4 regions of the Micromonospora sp. URMC 107 genome follow, and region 2 is predicted to be linked to each of the others. Evidence: riboswitches for the same ligand, from Rfam matches in the RefSeq annotation. Region 2 holds a riboswitch; each other region holds the start of a gene.
What was found. A riboswitch is a leader RNA that binds a small molecule or an ion and turns the genes downstream of it on or off. The one in region 2 is predicted to bind cyclic di-AMP.
Positions count from the first base shown of each region.

Region 1 (4,206 bases), on a different contig from region 2:
CTCACCCAGATCTCCGCGATCCAGGCCGCCCTGGACAAGGTCGCGCTCGGCCTGCTCGACGGGCACGCCCGGCACTGCATGCACGAGGGCGCGGCCGAGGGCCGCACCGACGAGATGGCCACCGAGATGATGGCCGCCGTCGGCCGCCTGATGAAGCGGGGCTGACGTCGGCCGCCTGATGAGGCGGGGCTGACCGGGCGACACCGCCGCCGGGCCCCTCCCGGCGGACCAGCCGCCGCGCCACCGGACGCCCGTCCCGACCCGTTCGGAGGTCGCGGCCCGGCGCCGGGGCCCCGGCGCCCCCCCTGGGTGGAACGCCGGGGCGACCGGGTCAGAGCCGGCCGAGGATCTTCCTCATGGTGTCGGTCTCGGCCTGCTGGGTGCCGACGATCTGTCCGGCCAGAGCCTTGGCCCCCGCGTTCGCGCCCCGGGCGAGCTCGTCCACCGCGCGGCGCGCCCTGGGAACAGCCGGCGCCGAAGGTGGCCCGTCGGCGTCCGCGTCCCGACACCACCCCGCACCACCTGCGCCCGCATCCCGGGATGGCTACCATTCGGCCGATGGCCCTCCGGATTCCGCACCGCCCGTCCCGCGCCCCCCACCGGGCGGCGGCGGTGACCGTTCACGACCGGGCCGGGGCCGACGACCGCGGTACGTGACCGCACCGCCACGCGGAGGCGACCCCCGTCCCCCGCCACGCGGCGACGCTGAACCGACCGGCCCGCCGGCACGTACCCCGCCCTGGACTCGTTGGGAGACACTCGATGGGCGCCGACCACACCCGTCCCGCTCCGTCCGCCCCGCCGGGGGTGCGGCGGATCCTCGTCGCGACGGTGGTGCCCCTCTTCGTCGCCACGGTGATCGCGGCGCTGGTGCTCTGGCCGTGGGACTCGCGCGATCCCGCCGCCGGCACCGAGCCGCCCCGCCACCACGGGACGGTGACGCGGGTGGTGACGGAGCCCTGCCCGCCCGCCCCGGAGACGCCGGAGGGGAGCCCGGACGCGGCGCAGGGCCCCTGCGGCACGGTCACCGTGCGGGTCGAGGACGGCCCCGACGCCGGCCAGCAGGTGGAGACGCCGGTGCCGGCCGGACCCGGCGCGCCGACCGTCGCCGTGGGCGACGAGATCATCCTGGTCGAGCTCACCGACCCCGCCGATCCCACGGCCAGCACCTACAACATCGCGGAGCACCAGCGCGGCAAGCCGCTGCTCTGGCTGGTCGCGCTCTTCGCGGCGGCGATCGTCGCCTTCGGGCGGTGGCGCGGGCTGGCCGCGCTGGCGGGCCTGGCGGCGAGCTTCGCCATCCTGCTGACCTTCGTGCTGCCCGGCATCAGCGCCGGGAACCCACCACTCCTGGTCGCGGTCGTCGGCGCCGCTCTGATCATGTTCGTGGTGCTCTACCTGACCCACGGGGTGACCGCGCAGACCTCGGTCGCCGTGCTCGGCACGCTGGGCAGCCTGGTGCTGACCGGCGTCCTCGGCACGATCGCCACCGCCGCGACCCACCTGACCGGGTTCGGCAGCGAGGACGCCACCACGTTGTCGATGTACCAGGCCGACGTCGACCTGCATGGCCTGCTGCTGGCCGGGATCATCATCGGTTCCCTCGGCGTGCTCGACGACGTCACGGTCACCCAGGCCGCCACGGTCACCGAGCTGGCGCACGCCAACCCCGGGCTGTCCCGGATCCAGCTCTACCGGGCGGCGACCCGGGTCGGCCGGGCGCACATCGCCTCGACGGTGAACACCATCGTGCTGGCGTACGCCGGCGCCTCGCTGCCGGTGCTGCTCCTGCTGACCGCCGACTCGCGGGCGGTGACCCAGATCCTCACCAGCGAGTTCCTGGCTCAGGAGATCGTCCGCAGCGCGGTCGCCACCCTGGGCCTGATCGCCGCCGTGCCGCTGACCACCGGGCTGGCGGCCGTGGTGACCGCGGCGGGCCGGCGGGGCGGGGACGCCACGGACCGAGCGGCGTCCGTGCCCGCGCCGACGCCCCGGCCGGCGGCCGACCGGTCCGAGGCGCTGGAGGCGCTCAGCGGGCCGCGCGCCGCGGACGCGCCGTCCGCCGCTCCCGGCGGATGGCCCGGCCGGGACAGGAGCACGGACACCGCATGGTGACACTCCTCAGCGTGACCGATCAGGACGCCCGACCTGATAAACGCGTCACTGCTCACCCTCCGCCATTACGAAATAACGCATTTAGTCGGCTTAGGGACGTAGATCCCCGGGAGTGCTCTCGGGTAACCTCGCTGCCGGTCACCGCCGAAGGCGCGCAGCGGCGCCTGCGGTGCCGCCGCCCAATCGCCGCCAGGCGAGCCGGGGACCCAGGTACGTGGGGTGAATCCGCGACAGCGGTAGGGGCCACTTCCGCCCCGAACCCGTCAGCTAACCCGGTCGGCGGTCGACGGAAGGGAAAACTGTGACGGCACCCCTACGCCGCTGGTTGACGCCCGTGGTGGCCGTGCTCGCCGCCCTGGCGGTCTTTGCCGGGCCCCTCCCGGCGGCGGCCGCGCCCACCCCGCCCAAGCCCTCCGGGCACGGGGACGACGAGCCCAAGCTGCTCGACGACCTGATCGAGGCCCGCAACCGGTCCTATGTGCAGGCCCAGGCGAAGCTGAAGAAGTCGGAGGAGCGCCAACTCGAACTGGCCCTGGAAGTCGACCGGGCACAGGCCGAACTGGACGCGCTCGCCCCGCAGGTGAGCCAGATCGCCGCCCAGTCCTACCGAACCGGGCGGATCGGCGCGGTGTCGATGCTGCTGGACACCGCCAGCCCCGACTCGTTCGTCCGCCGCGCCGCCGCCCTCGACGAGATCAACCTGGTCAACTCCAAGAAGCTGGCCGAGGTGAACGCGATCAGGGACCGCGCCAAGCAGGCCAAGCTGGCGGTCGACGCCGAGGTGCGCGAGCAGCAGAAGCTGAAGAACGAACTGGCGCGCGGCAAGCGCGAGGCGGAGAAGGCGCTCGCGCTGGTCGGCGGCAGGGGGCTGACCGACGGCAAGGTGGTCGCCACCTCGCCGGTGGCCCGGATGGCGCCGGGTCGCACGGCCGACGGCGACTGGCGGCCGCTGTCAGCCACCGAGGACGACCCCACCACCTCCGGCCGAATCACCGCGCGCACCCTGCACATGTACAAGGAGGTCAGGCGGGCCGGCTTCAACCGGTTCGTCGGCTGCTACCGCTCCGGCGGGCCGTACGAGCACCCGAAGGGCCGGGCCTGCGACTGGTCGCTGCAACGCAGCGGCTTCTCCCCCTGGCACAACGACGACACATACATGTACGGCAACAACCTGACCGCCTTCCTGGTCCGTAACGCCGACCGGCTCGGCATCTACTACGTGATCTGGAACCGGCAGATCTGGTTCCCGGCGACCGGCTGGAAGTCCTACAGCGGCCCGTCGAACCACACCGACCACGTGCACGTCTCACTGCTCTAGCCGAGACCCCACCCACAGGGCCGCCCCGCCGGACGCGCGGCGGCCCTGTGGCGTCGCGTGGGACCGGCCGCGGGAACGGCGGGTCGGGACAGGCCGCAGGCCGGAACGGGCGGGAGACGGGCCCTCGCGCCGCGACACGGCACTCCGGGGCACGACACGGCGGGGCACGGCACTCCGGGGCACCGCACGACGGGGCACCGCACGACGGGGCACCGCACGACGGGGCACAGCGCGGCGCGGTAGGGCGCCGCGGGCGGGGCCGAGGGCCGACCGGCGGAGGGCCGGGGGATCAGGCGAGCGCGGCGCTGGCCGCCGGCTCCGGCGCGTCGACCGCGCGGGCGGGCACCGCGGCCACCGTCCGCACCTCGCCGGCGGTCAGCCGGTACGACATGCCGACCACCCCGCAGCGACCGGCGGCCACCTCGGCGGCGAGCACGGCGGAGCGGCCCAGCATCGCCTCGACGGTGTGCGCGATGTGGATGTCGACGATCCGGTCGATGTCGTCCACGCCCTCGGCGGCGGCCCGGCGCAGGCTGGGCACCACCGCGTCGACCACGGCGCACAGGTGCCCGACCGGCGGGGTGCCGGTGGCGTCCGCCGCACGTGCCGCCTGGACGGCCCCGCAGGAGTCGTGCCCGAGCACGACCACCAGCGGCGTGCCCAGGACCGTGACGGCGTACTCCACGCTGCCCAGCACCTCGGGGCCGATGGTGTGCCCGGCGGTGCGGACCACGAAGAGGTCACCCAGGCCCCGGTCGAAGATGATCTCGGCC
Region 1 is NZ_JBPQTK010000014.1:28,841-33,046, forward strand. It holds gene ACSNN9_RS05355 (metal-sensitive transcriptional regulator) at 1-165, shown strand, start outside; gene ACSNN9_RS05360 (YibE/F family protein) at 763-2,115, shown strand; cyclic di-AMP (ydaO/yuaA leader) riboswitch at 2,282-2,413, shown strand; gene ACSNN9_RS05365 (coiled-coil domain-containing protein) at 2,417-3,433, shown strand; gene ACSNN9_RS05370 (carbonic anhydrase) at 3,723-4,206, opposite strand, start outside.
Region 1: another riboswitch for cyclic di-AMP. It lies ahead of ACSNN9_RS05365 (coiled-coil domain-containing protein); the one in region 2 lies ahead of ACSNN9_RS13090 (NlpC/P60 family protein).

Region 2 (4,206 bases):
TGGTTGCCGTAGTCCTCGATCGTCGGGCCGTAGTTCTGGTACGGCGCCGGGATCCACTCGCAGGAGATGTCGCTCGGGCACTCCAGCCCGTCGGGCCGCGCGAGCTTGCGCAGGTTCAGCCGGTCCAGCCAGGAGCGGTCCGGCTGGACCGCGACGCCGGCCAGCGTGACCCGCTGCCCGTCGTCGGTCAGCCGGCTGTCGCCCGCGGCGATGGTGGCGTACACCTCGTTGGCGAAGGCCGCCGCGGCGTCGGCGCTGTCCGCGCCGGAGTACCGGGCCACCGCGCCGTACCAGGCCGCCGGGTCGGTGCCGGTGCCGACCGGGGCGCCGATCTCCTTCTGGTACGCGGCCAGCAGCGCCGCGCCGCCCCGGATGTTCGCCGTGACGTCCGTCCGCAGCGCCTCCTCGCTGGCGCCGGTCAGCTCCGCGGCGGCGTCGAGCGTCCGGAGCGCGGCCTCGGCGGGCGGCGCGGTGTCCGGCGGCTCGTGGGCCTCGGCCAGGGACCGGCGGGAGTCGTCGCCGCGCGGGTCCTCGGTGCCCTCGTCGTGGTGGGTGCCGCCGGAGATGGCGGCGACGTGCTCGGCGTCGGTGAGGTGCATGGGTCCGTAGCCGCCGCTGGTGCTCGGCGTGCCGGCGTTGGTGTCCCAGCGGGACTGCAGGTAGGAAACCCCGAGCAGGACGCTCTCGGGCACGCCGTACTCGGCCGCCGCGGCGGCGTACTGCTGCTGCCGGTCGGTCGCCGGCGACGCGGCGGCGGATCCGGCGGCGGTGAGCGGCGTCGCCGCCAGGGCGGCGGCCACGGCCGCGGCCAGCAGGACGCGTCTGCTCCTTGATGTCGCTGACAGGTGCATCAGACCCCCAGTTCGGACGGGCAAAGATGGGGCCACCTTCGCCCCGTCCGCCGCCTCGGGTCAATACCTTTCCGCCCGACACTTCAAAAGGAAGGAAACTTTCGTCGTCCGGGTTGCGGATCCGCCCGTCCGGATGAGTACGGAGTGTCACCGCCCGAAGGGTTGCGGATCGATAACGGTCGTCTCTACTCTGGTCCTTCGTCGGCCGGTGACAATCCGTCCAACCAGGGCGGTGACGGTCCGACACCGCCGAGTCGCTCCCGAGCGAGCCGGGGACCCACGTTCCCCGGGGTGAATCCGCAGTCCCTGCGGTAGGGCGCCCCTTCCCGCCCGAACCCGTCAGCTAACCCGGTAGGCGGTACGGAAGAAGGAGTACGGAGCCCGGTGGCACACCATGCCCCGCGGCCACCGTCGACCCGGTCGGCCCTCGCCGACCCCGCGACGGCTGCGCCGCGCCCACGCTGGTACCGCTGCACCACCGCCCTCGCCGCCCTGGCCGCGTTCGCCGTCGTCCTGACCGGCGGCGCCACGGCCGCTCACGCCGAACCGACGGTCGCCGAGATCGAGCGGCAGATCGACGAAGACTGGAACAAGCTCGAACCGATCATCGAACGGCACAACGCCACCCGACAGGACCTGGCAGCCAAGCGGAAGCAGGCCGACGCGCTCGCCGCGCAGATCAGGCCGCTGGAAAGGCAGGTCGACCAGGCGATGGAGAAGGTGGCCGCGCTGGCCGCCCGCGCCTACAAGGGCGAGAACGTCTCCGCCGTCAACGCCCTGCTCGGCAGCCGCTCGCCCAGCGAGATGCTCGGGCAGCTCGAACTGCTCGACCGGTTCGCCCAGCACCAGCAGCAGGACGTGCGGCAGGTCGCCGAGCTGCGCGACCGGCTGGCCGGGAAGAAGGCGCCGCTGGACGAGATGGTCGTCCAGCTCAGCCGCACCGAGGCCCAGCTCGCGGCGAAGAAGAAGCAGATCAACGCCGAGATCGACCGGTTGCAGAAGCTGCGGCTGCGGGTCTACGGCAACGGCGGCGGCGGGCCGCTGCGCCCCGCCCCCTGCCCGGCCGGCTACCCCGGCGGCGCGGCCGGCACCGCCGTGAAGTTCGCCTGCGCCCAGATCGGCAAGCCCTACGTCTGGGGCGCCGAGGGGCCGAACTCGTACGACTGCTCCGGGCTGATGCTCGCCGCCTGGGCGAAGGCCGGGGTCTCGCTGCCGCACAACGCCGCCCAGCAGCGCCGGGCCACCGTGACCGTCAGCCGGGGCGAGCTGCGCCCGGGTGACCTCGTCTTCTACTACAGCGACCTGCACCACGTCGGCATGTACGTCGGCGGGGGCTGGGTGGTGCACGCCTCCCGCGCCGGGGTGCCGATCAGGATGAAGAAGGTCGACGACGGCCCGATCCACAGTTACGGCCGGCCCGGCTGACGTGCGGGGAGGGGTCCCGTTCCTGGCGCGTGCGGCACGGGAAGGGGCCCCTCCCGACGGCCGACGCCCGGGTCAGCGGGTCGGCCAGGTGCGCCAGTGCTGCCAGGAGCGGCTCGGGGTCGGCCCGCGCTGGCCCTGGTAGCGCGAGCCGTAGACGGCCGAGCCGTACGGGTGCTGCGCCGGCGACGAGAGCCGGAAGATGCAGAGCTGGCCGATCTTCATGCCCGGCCAGAGGGTGATCGGCAGGTTGGCCACGTTCGACAGCTCCAGGGTCACGTGGCCGGAGAAGCCCGGGTCGATGAAGCCCGCCGTGGAGTGGGTGAGCAGGCCCAGCCGGCCCAGGCTCGACTTGCCCTCCAGGCGGCCGGCGAGCTGGTCGCCGAGCGAGATGACCTCCAGCGTCGAGGCGAGCACGAACTCGCCCGGATGCAGCACGTACGGCTCGCCCTCCGGCACCTCGACCTTCGACGTGAGGTCGTCCTGCTGCTGCGCGGGGTCGATGTGGGTGTAGAGGTGGTTGTTGAAGACCCGGAAGAGATTGTCGAGGCGTACGTCGATGCTGGACGGTTGCACCAGCGCGGGCTCGAACGGCTCCAGCGCGAGCGTCCCCGCCTCGATCTCGGAGGCCAGGTCGCGGTCGGAGAGCAGCATCCGCACACCTTAGCGAGCGACGCGCGTGACCTGCGTGTCGGAGTGCGTCTTCGTACGTTTGTTCGATAGAATGCCGGCATGGCTTCCTGGTCCGAATTCGCCGCCGACGAGCCCCGCCTCGCCGACGGGATCCGCCTTCTCATGCAGCAGTACGGGCCGGGCTTCGGCTACCTGGCCACCGTCCGCGCCGACGGCGGTCCCCGGGTGCACCCGGTCTCCCCGGTGATCACCGACGAGGGGCTCTTCTGCTTCGTCGTCGACTCGCCCAAGCGGCGCGACCTGGAGCGCGACGGTCGCTACGCGCTGCACTCCTTCCCGCCGGAGGAGAGCGACGACGAGGCCTACGTCGCCGGCCACGCCCGGCCGGTGACCGACCCGGCCCGGGTCGCCCGGCTGGCCCGCAGCCACCGGGCCGCGCCGCAGGTCGACTGGCGGGTCTTCGAGTTCACCGTCGACGTGGCGATGCTGGCCCGCCGCGAGTCCGGCATGGCGGGCGGCGCCGGCGAGGGGCACGCCCGGCCCGCCGTCCAGGTGTGGCTCGATCCCCACGCGGCCGCCGCCGGCACCGCCGTGGTGCCCGAGACCCGGTCGGGGAGTGTCGGCGGCCACGCCGCCCGCCCGGCCGCCTGAGCCACGGTGTGGCGCCCCGGGCCGTCCCCGTCCGGGGCACCACACCGTGCCCACCGCCCGCCCGTGGGCGCGCCCACCCGGCACGCACAGACGCCGGTGCCGGCCCCGTCGAGCGAGGCCGGCACCGGATGAGGTCGTACGGCGGAACTAGGCCGCGCGGTACGCGTTCCAGGCGGTCAGCATGCGGCTGGCCTGCCCGGCGGTGAACTGGTACATGCAGGAGTCGTACGTGTAGTCCATGAAGTTGGTGATCGGGTCGGTGCCCAGAGCGGTGCAGGTGTCCCGACCGTCAGGGCACTGATAGGCCGGCGACGCCTCGGCCGCGGTGTCGTCGACGCTGTCGCCCGAGCCGGAGCAGCCGCCCTGGAAGGTGTGGTAGAGGTTCAGCCAGTGGCCGACCTCGTGGGTGCCCGTGTCGCCCTGGTTGTAGTTGGTGGCGGTGCCGCCCGGCAGCGACTCGCTCAGCACGACGACGCCGTCCATGCTGTTGAGCTTGCGGGTCGGGAAGGTCGCCCAGCCGAGCAGGCTGTCGCTCAGCTCGCCCAGGTAGATGTTGAGGGTGTTCTTGCCGCCCGTACGCAGCGAGGTCTTCATCGACCGCTCCGCCGAGGAGCCCTGCACGATCGGGTACCAGGACGGGTTCGTCACC
Region 2 is NZ_JBPQTK010000045.1:9,389-13,594, forward strand. It holds gene ACSNN9_RS13085 (N-acetylmuramoyl-L-alanine amidase) at 1-851, opposite strand, end outside; cyclic di-AMP (ydaO/yuaA leader) riboswitch at 1,089-1,223, shown strand; gene ACSNN9_RS13090 (NlpC/P60 family protein) at 1,236-2,276, shown strand; gene dcd (dCTP deaminase) at 2,349-2,927, opposite strand; gene ACSNN9_RS13100 (pyridoxamine 5'-phosphate oxidase family protein) at 3,006-3,557, shown strand; gene ACSNN9_RS13105 (zinc metalloprotease) at 3,705-4,206, opposite strand, start outside.

Region 3 (4,206 bases), on a different contig from region 2:
CAAGGCCCCCAGCGCCAACCCCGTCTCGGCGATCTTCGACCGGATCTTCGTCGCCGGCCAGGCCGCCATCGACCGGTACGCCCGCGCCGGGGTGGACATCCCGGCGGAGAAGTTCGTCATCGTCGGCCGCCCGCAGGTCGAGGCGATCGAGGTACGCCCGGAACCGGCGCACGGCCGGGGCAACCCGACCGTGCTCTACACGCCGACCTGGACCGGGCACCACGCGGACGCCAACTACTGCTCCCTGCCGGTGGCCGAGACCCTGCTGCGCCGGCTGCTCGACCGGGGCGCGACGGTGATCCTGCGGGCCCACCCGTACACCTCGCAGAACCCGGCCTCCGCCCGGCAGCTGGGCCGGCTCGCCGAGCTGCTGGCGGCGGACCGGGCCCGCAGCGGCCGCCAGCACGTCTTCGGCGCCGCCGCGAGCCGGGAACTGACCCTGACCGAGTGCGTGAACCGCTCGGACGCGCTGATCTCCGACGTGTCCGGGGTGATCTCCGACTACCTCTACTCCGGCAAGCCGTACGCGGTGACCGACATGGGGGACTCCGGCGACCGGTTCTGCGAGCAGTTCCCGCTCGCCGCGTCGGGCTACGTGCTGCGCCGCGACATGTCCAACGTCGACGAGGTGCTGACCGCGCTGCTGGACACCGACCCGCTGGCGTCGGCCCGGTGGGCCACCCGGAGCCGCTACCTGGGCGACTTCCCCGCCGAGTCGTACGCCGAGGCGTTCCTGGAGGCCGCGCGGCGCCAGCTCGACGGGGGCTGGAACCCGCCGGCCCCGCGCGCCGCGGGCGGGACCGGCCTGCCGCTCGACCCGGACGACGCGGCGCTCTCCCCCACCGCCTGACACCCTGCTCGGGCGCCCCTCTCCGGGTCAGGCTCCCGCCGCTGCGGCACGCGACGGTCGTCCGCACCCGGAATCCTCGACGCCGCGCCTCGGGGCGGGGCAGCTGTCAGCGGTACGGGTCGACGAGGGCCAGGACCGCCTCGGGGGCCTCCACGTGGGCGTTGTGGCCGAGACCGGGCAGGGTGGCGACCGGCACGCCCAGCTCCTTGAGCTGGGCGTCGGTGACCATGGGGTCGTGCTCGCCGCGGGCCAGCAGCACCGGCACGTCGGTCGCCGCCAGCAGGGCGGGCAGGTCCGGCGCGCCCACGCCGAACGCGGCCGGGTCCATCGCCAGCCGCCAGCGGCCGTCGACCTGCCGCAGCCCGGCCTCCACGACGGGATGGTCGGGGGCGAAGAGCCCGGTCAGGCCGGCCACCCGCAGGTAGCGGCGGGCCGCCTCGTCCCGGCTCGCGAACCAGGTCACCGGGCGGGCGGCCAGCTCCCCCGCCTTCGCCAGCTCCGCCGGCGACCAGACGGCCTTGATGCCGAGCCCGATCACGGCGTCGACCGGCAGCCCGGCGCTCCGGGCGGCCAGCGCCAGGCCGACCACCCCGCCGAGGGAGTGCCCCAGCACGACGAGCCGGTCCCCCGCCGCGAGCCCCGTGGCGATCCGCGCGGCCAGCCCCGGGAAGGAGTACGCCGGCAGCGGCGGCGACCAGCCGTGGCCGGCGAGGTCCGGCGCCAGCCACCGCCCCGCCCAGCGACGCTCCAGCAGCGGCGCCCAGGGCAGCCACACCTCGCCGGTGGCGCCCATCCCGTGCAGCAGCAGGAGCACCCGCCGGCCGTCCCGGTCACCCGATTCATCGACCATGGGGCGCAGTGTGCCACCACGGGACGCCGCGGGCGAGGGCCCTGACCCGGACACGACAACGGGCGCCGACCCCCGGGACGGGGAGCCGACGCCCGGCGCTGTCGCTCAGGCGGAGTAGCCGCGGGTGGCCGCCCAGTTCGCCAGGGCGATGGTGCTCATCCAGTACGACGCGGTCGCCGGGTTCGCCGAGTCGGCGATCTTCACCAGCCGCCCCTCGTCCTGGTAGCCCACGACGGCGATGTAGTGGCCGCCGGGGAAGGAGTGCCAGCCGCCTTCGGTGTCCGTGGCGCTGCCGGCGACGTTCACCACGACGCCCCGCCCGTCGCCGATGGCCGCGACCACGTCGGCCTGGAGCCGGTCCATCTGGGCCGGGGTGGCGGCGCCGCCCGGGATCATCCGGGTACGGTACGGGTCGCCCTTGACCGTCGCGTTCAACACGCGGGTGGTGTCCTGGGCCGAGTCGGTGCCCATCTGGTCGGTGCCCAGCTGGGCGCCGAGGGCGTCCTGGCTGCGCGCGATGCCGGCGGCGCTGAGGGCGTGCCGGACGGCCGCCGGACCGCAGTTGTAGAAGGTCGTCTGGGCCTGGTAGTCGTAGTCCAGGGTCTTGTCGGCCGGGGGCTTCGGCGGGGCCGGCTTGCGGGTCACGTCCGGGTCCGGGGCGGCGCTGGTGGCGCTGGCCGAGGGGGCGGCGCTGGACGGGGCCGGGGCGACGCTGGACGGGGCGGTCGCGACCCGGGCCTGGCTGCGCGAGGCCGCGGTGTCGTCCCGCAGTTCGGTCGCGGCCACCGGGGCCTGCGCGGCGGCGGGGGCCTCGTCGGTGCCGGCCAGCAGCGCGCCGGAGCCCGACGCCAGCACGAGCGCCGCAGCGGACGCGGCGGCCAGCTGGTACGGACGCTCGGACGTGAGGCGACGCAGCTGTCGCTTGAGGTGGTGCTTCACGGTTTCCTCCACGGGCTCGGGGGTGAGCGGTCGTCGGTCCGCGCCGAGGGCAGGGCGGACCGCCGCGCGGACGGACGTCCGGGCGGGTCGTGGACCACTCAGGGGATGCGCCCGGGATGCCGGGCGACGGACGGTGACCGGTGGGTCAGCTCGTTACCGGCGGACGGACGAGCACAGGCACCGCGGCGCCGTGGAGACGGCGGAACAACCGAGGGGTGGACGGGTGTGGCATGGGGATGGAACTCCTTCCGACACCGCCGACCGGGTTAGCTGACGGATTCGGGCGGGAAGAACGCCCTACCACGGGCCCAAGGCCCACGGATTCACCCCAACAAGCACTGGGTCCCCGGTTCGTCGTTCACGATTAGGCGGGTCGGCGCGGCGTCGCCTCTGGCGATCGGGTACCGCACCGGACGCGCCGACACTACTGGCCGGCCCAGGCCCTGCCAACCCCGTCCCACCTGGTTAAACCTTGATCTAGCGGCAATTTTTGCGGGCACTTCGCCACTGACGCGACTCAATGGGACGACCGTTTCTGAGCGCACCTTAGGGTGACAACGGGACGAGTGGCGGACATCGGCGTCGAAAGCCCGGCGGGAATCGACCGCGCCGCGCCGGTTGACCGGTTCGCCGGCATGGTGACCGGCGTCACCGAAGGATTCCTCGACGTCGCGGGGACGGCGTGCGGTCAGCCCACCCGGGCGGGCCGCCAGCGCGCCGCGGGCACGGGCCGGGGCGCGGCGGACGCCGCCCGCGGCGCGGGGAGCCGGCCCGGGCGGAGCCGGGCCGCCGCGGCGTACGCCTCCACGGCCAGCGCCCGCGCCGCCTCGGCGGCCAGGTCGGCGTCGCGCCACGCGGCCCGTTCCCGTTCGGCGGCGGCGCGGTGGCGAGCGCGCTTCGCGTCGCGTACCGCGCGGGCCAGCACGATCTCCTGCTCGGCCGGGTGCCGCCGGGGATCCCAGCCCGCCCGGCGGGCGAACACGTCGCTGAGTTGACGGGCGGAGAGGTCCCCACGCCAGTGGGCGGCCATCGCGGCGTGGTGCAGCCAGCGCTCCCGGGCGGCGTACTCGGCGGGCGTGCGTGGGGTGTGCGGGGCGGGCAGGAGGGCGGCTGCGGTCAACCGGCGGGCGGCCGTCTCCGCCTCGTCGTACGCCTGCCAGGCCCGGTCGGCCTCCTCCTGCGCGGCGAGCCAGTCGGCCCGTCGCCGCCGGGCGGTCCGGGCGGCCCGGGCCGCCGCGACCGCCACCTCCTCGGCGTAGCGGCGCAGGTCGGCCGCGTCGGCCACCTCCGTCGCGGGATCGTCGGCCGGCGGCGCTACCGGAGCGTCGACGGGACGGGCCCACTCGGGGCGGGCGACCAGCACGGCGAGCACGGTCAGGGCCAGCAGGAGCAGGACCGACCAGATGACGGCGGCCTGCGGCACCTCGATCAGGAACTGGTAGAGGACGGTCTCCATGGTCGGCACCTCACGGACGAGTGCGGCGGCGGGGCGTACGCGCCGCCCCGGGCGACCGGCGTGGTGACGCCATGGGCCGCCGTCGGGCGGTGCGGGGACGAGGGTTCGGTG
Region 3 is NZ_JBPQTK010000116.1:52-4,257, reverse strand. It holds gene ACSNN9_RS22390 (CDP-glycerol glycerophosphotransferase family protein) at 1-850, shown strand, start outside; gene ACSNN9_RS22385 (alpha/beta fold hydrolase) at 957-1,700, opposite strand; gene ACSNN9_RS22380 (C39 family peptidase) at 1,806-2,651, opposite strand; cyclic di-AMP (ydaO/yuaA leader) riboswitch at 2,880-3,020, opposite strand; gene ACSNN9_RS22375 (hypothetical protein) at 3,328-4,095, opposite strand.
Region 3: another riboswitch for cyclic di-AMP. It lies ahead of ACSNN9_RS22380 (C39 family peptidase); the one in region 2 lies ahead of ACSNN9_RS13090 (NlpC/P60 family protein).

Region 4 (4,206 bases), on a different contig from region 2:
GGACCAGGCGTTGGGCCGGCGCAAGCGGCACCACTTCACCCTCACCACGAACTACCGCAACTCGGCGGAGATCTTCGCGGTGGCGGCGGCCGAGATCCGCCGGCTGCACCCGGACCTGCCGCTGCCCAGGGCGGTGCGCTCCACCGGCGTCGACCCGGTCGAACTGGCGGTGCCCCCGGCGGAGCTGGAGAGCGCCGTCGTGGCGGCGGCCCGCGCGCTGCTCGCCGAGGTCGAGGGCACGGTCGGCGTGATCACGCCGGTGCCCCGCCGCGACGAGGTGGTCGGCTGGCTGGGCGGGCTGGCCGCGCCGCGCCTGCAGGTGGTGACCAGCCTGGAGGCCAAGGGCATGGAGTACGACGGGGTCGTCCTCGTCGCCCCTGGTGAGATCCGGGCCGACCCGGGTTCGGGGGTGCGGACGCTCTACGTCGCGCTGTCCCGGGCCACCCAGCGTCTGACCACCGTCGACCCGACCGGCTGAGGCCACGTTACTTGCATACATAGCGATGTGAACATAGATTGGACGCGAATCCGGACGCCTGACGGAGGGTGGGCGCGTGGGCGCAGGTCATGACCACCATCACGGGTCGGTGGCGAATGCCGCACACCGCCACCGGGGCCGGCTCTGGGCGGCGTTCGGGCTGCTCGCCGGCCTGATGGTGGTGGAGGCGGTGGCCGCCTTCCGCACGGGCTCCCTGGCCCTGCTGAGCGACGCCGGGCACATGTTCACCGACGTGCTCGGCATCGGCATGGCGCTCGCGGCGATCGCCGCCACCCGGCGGGCGGGCGCCGATCCGCAGCGCACCTTCGGCCTCTACCGGCTGGAGGTGCTGGCCGCGCTGGCCAACGCCGTGCTGCTCTCCGGCGTCGCGGTCTACGTCGTGGTCGAGGCGGTGCGCCGCTTCGGCGACCCGCCCGAGGTGCTGGCGGGCCCGATGCTGGTGGTCGCCGTGTTCGGCCTGCTCGCCAACGTCGGCGCCTTCGCGCTGCTGCGCTCCGGCGCGAAGGAGAGCATCAATGTGCACGGCGCCTACCTGGAGGTGCTCGGCGACCTACTGGGGTCACTGGGCGTGATCGGGGCGGCGCTGCTGATCGCCACCACCGGCTGGTGGTGGGCCGACCCGTTGGTGGCCGTCGCGATCGGGCTGTTCATCCTGCCCCGCACCTGGCGGCTCGGTCGGGCCGCGCTGCGCATCCTCGTACAGGCCGCGCCGGAACACCTCCAGGTCACCGCGGTGCACGACCGGCTGGCCGCCGTGCCGGGCGTCGCCGAGGTGCACGACCTGCACGTCTGGACGCTGACCTCCGGGATGGAGGTGGCCTCGGCGCACCTGACGATGGCGCCCGGCGCGGAGGTGGGCGCGGTGCTGGCCGCCGCCCGGGCCGCGCTGCACGACGACTTCCAGATCGAACACGCCACGTTGCAGATCGAGCCGGGAGCGTCGCCCGGGGCCTGCGGGGCGGTGGAGTGGTAATGAGGACAACCTTAATTCTGGGATAGTATTGTTGCCTTATGCCGGATTTGACTGTTAGTGGACGCACACCGTCCGTCACCTGCGCTGCACCAGTCACACCGGCACCGGTAGGCTCGGCTTCGGCCTCCGCCAGGCGGCACCCACCGGTGCCGGCGGTGGTCGCCGCCTAATCGCCCGGCGGGGCGAACCGGGGAACCATGTTCGTGGGGTGCATCCGCGTCAGCGGTAGGGATCTTCCGTCCCGAACCCGTCAGCTAACCCGGTCGGCGGCTGACGGAAGGACACGTGTATGCCCGTGATGGCACCTGTACGACGACGTGCCGCCCGAACGGCGGCCCTGATCGCCACGATGCTCGCCCTGGGCGCCGCGGTGGCCCCGGTCACCGCCGCCCCGGCGGCGGCCACCACCCGCGCCGGCCTGCTCGCCGCGGCTCCCGGCCAGGACCAGGAGGGCGGCACCCCCGCCCTGCGGGACCAGCTGGAGGCGGCCAGCAAGGGCTACCTCGACGCCAAGCGCGCCCTGGAGACGTCGACCAAGCGGCAGCAGCAGCTCACCGCGCAGCTCAAGACCACCGAGGTCGAGCTGACCGCGCGCACCGCCAACGTCGGCGAGATCGCGGGGGCCGCCTACCGCACCGGCCGGCTCAGCGTGGCGTCCGCCCTGCTCAACAGCGGCTCACCGGACGGCTTCATGGACCGCGCCGCCGCCCTCGACGCGGTCGCCGCCAAGGAGGACCGGGCCCTGCGCGAACTCCAGGAGACCCGGGACGAGGCCACCCGCACCAAGCTCGCCCTGGACGGCGAGATCCGGGAGCAGCGCAAGCAGGTCACCGTGATGGCCAAGCGCAAGGAGCAGGCCGAACGGGCGCTGACGGTCGCCAACCGGAAGCAGCAACAGGAACAGCGACAGCGACAGTCCGCGGGCGGGGGCGCCTCGCCGGGCGGCACCTCGAACAAGACGGCGAAGGCGGCGCCGCGCAACTCCGACGGCTCCTGGCCGCGTGAGTCGTGCAGCGTCAACGACCCCACCCCCGCCAACGGCTGCATCACCCCGCGCACCCTGCACGCGCTCAACCAGGCCAAGGCGGCGGGCTTCACCCGCTACGTCTCCTGCTACCGTCCCGGCGGCTCGGGCGAGCACCCGAAGGGCCGGGCCTGCGACTTCGCGGCCCAGAAGGGCGGCTTCGGCGGCGACGCCACCGGTGGCGACCGGACGTACGGCAACAACCTGGCGGCGTTCTACGTGCGCAACGCCGACCGGCTCGCCGTGCTCTACGTGATCTGGTACAGGCAGATCTGGCTGCCGAGCAGCGGATGGAAGTCGTACAGCGGGGCCAACGGCGACCCGTCCAGCGACCACACCAACCACGTGCACCTGTCGGTCTACTGACGGCCCGCGCCCCGGTGCCCCGCCCGTCGGCGGGTCACCGGGGGCGCGGGCGCCCGCCGACTCCGGTCGTCCCGTTGGTCAGTCGGCCGGCGGCCCGGGCGGGCGCGTGTCGAGGGCCACGGCGAGGCGGGCGGCCAGCCCGAGGTGGGCTGCGCGGGCCTGGCGGAACGCGTAGCCGAAGAGCGGCGCGGGCGCGGAGAGGGTGATCTCCACGTCGATGCGGACCACGTCGTCGGGCTCCACCCGCAGCCGGGTGTGGTTGCGCACCGTGGTGGCGGGCCACTGCCGCGCCACGGTGACGATCTCGTCGGGATCGTGGACGAGGACGTCGGCCCGGTAGGTGATCGGCAGGCGCACCGGCCCGGCGGCGAGTCGATCGGTGATGTCGTAGCTGGCGCGCGCGCCGGGGCGGGGCGGCACCCGACGGACCCGGACGATGAGCGGGTGCAGCTCCTCCTGCCGGCGGGGATCGGCGAGCAGCGCCGCGGCCTCCGCGAGGGAGCAGCGCGCCTGGACGGTGTAGCTGAAGGAATCCCGCCTGAGCACGCCGTCTCCCCGCCGTCGATGGTCGCCCGATCGTCGCGCATGCCGGGCGCGCTGGCAACGCCGCGCCGATCCCACCCGGAGTCCGGACGCCCGGGCCCGAATCCCACTACGGTCGGCTGATGGATGGTCACGTCACGTGTCGATCGGTGGAGGGTGGGCGCATGAACGGGTACGACGGATGAGCGGGCACGTGATGGTCTTCGCGCCCACGCCCCGGCTGACGGTGACCGTCGACCAGCCCAGCGACGCGCCGGAGCTGCACCTGCACCCCGGCGGGCAGGGCGTCTGGCAGGCCCGGATGGTCATGTCGCTCGGGGTCGACGTGGTGCTCTGCACCGCCCTCGGTGGCGAGATCGGCCAGGTGCTGGAGCCGCTGCTGGTCAGCGAGGGGGTCAACCTGAAGGTGGTGCTCCGCGACTCCGGCAGCGGCGGGTACGTGCACGATCGGCGGGAGGGCTCCCGGGAGGAGATCGTCGACGTGCCCGGCCAGCCGCTCAGCCGGCACGAGCTGGACGAGCTCTACAACCTGGCGCTCGGCGAGGGGCTGCGCGCCACGGTCAGCGTGCTGAGCGGGCCGAACGAGCCGTCGCTGGTCCCGGCCGACCTCTACCGGCGGTTCGCCGCCGACCTCGGGGCCAACGGCAGCCGGGTGGTGGTCGACCTCTGCGGCGAGCACCTCGACGCCGTGCTCCAGAGCGGCGTCTTCTTCCTCAAGGTCAGCCACGAGGAGCTGATCGCCGACGGCCGCGCCGACGGCGAGGACGAGGAGCAGCTCACCCGGGCCCTGTACGACCTGCA
Region 4 is NZ_JBPQTK010000024.1:3,965-8,170, reverse strand. It holds gene ACSNN9_RS08400 (HelD family protein) at 1-478, shown strand, start outside; gene ACSNN9_RS08395 (cation diffusion facilitator family transporter) at 555-1,472, shown strand; cyclic di-AMP (ydaO/yuaA leader) riboswitch at 1,626-1,757, shown strand; gene ACSNN9_RS08390 (coiled-coil domain-containing protein) at 1,771-2,862, shown strand; gene ACSNN9_RS08385 (SRPBCC family protein) at 2,941-3,408, opposite strand; gene ACSNN9_RS08380 (1-phosphofructokinase family hexose kinase) at 3,587-4,206, shown strand, end outside.
Region 4: another riboswitch for cyclic di-AMP. It lies ahead of ACSNN9_RS08390 (coiled-coil domain-containing protein); the one in region 2 lies ahead of ACSNN9_RS13090 (NlpC/P60 family protein).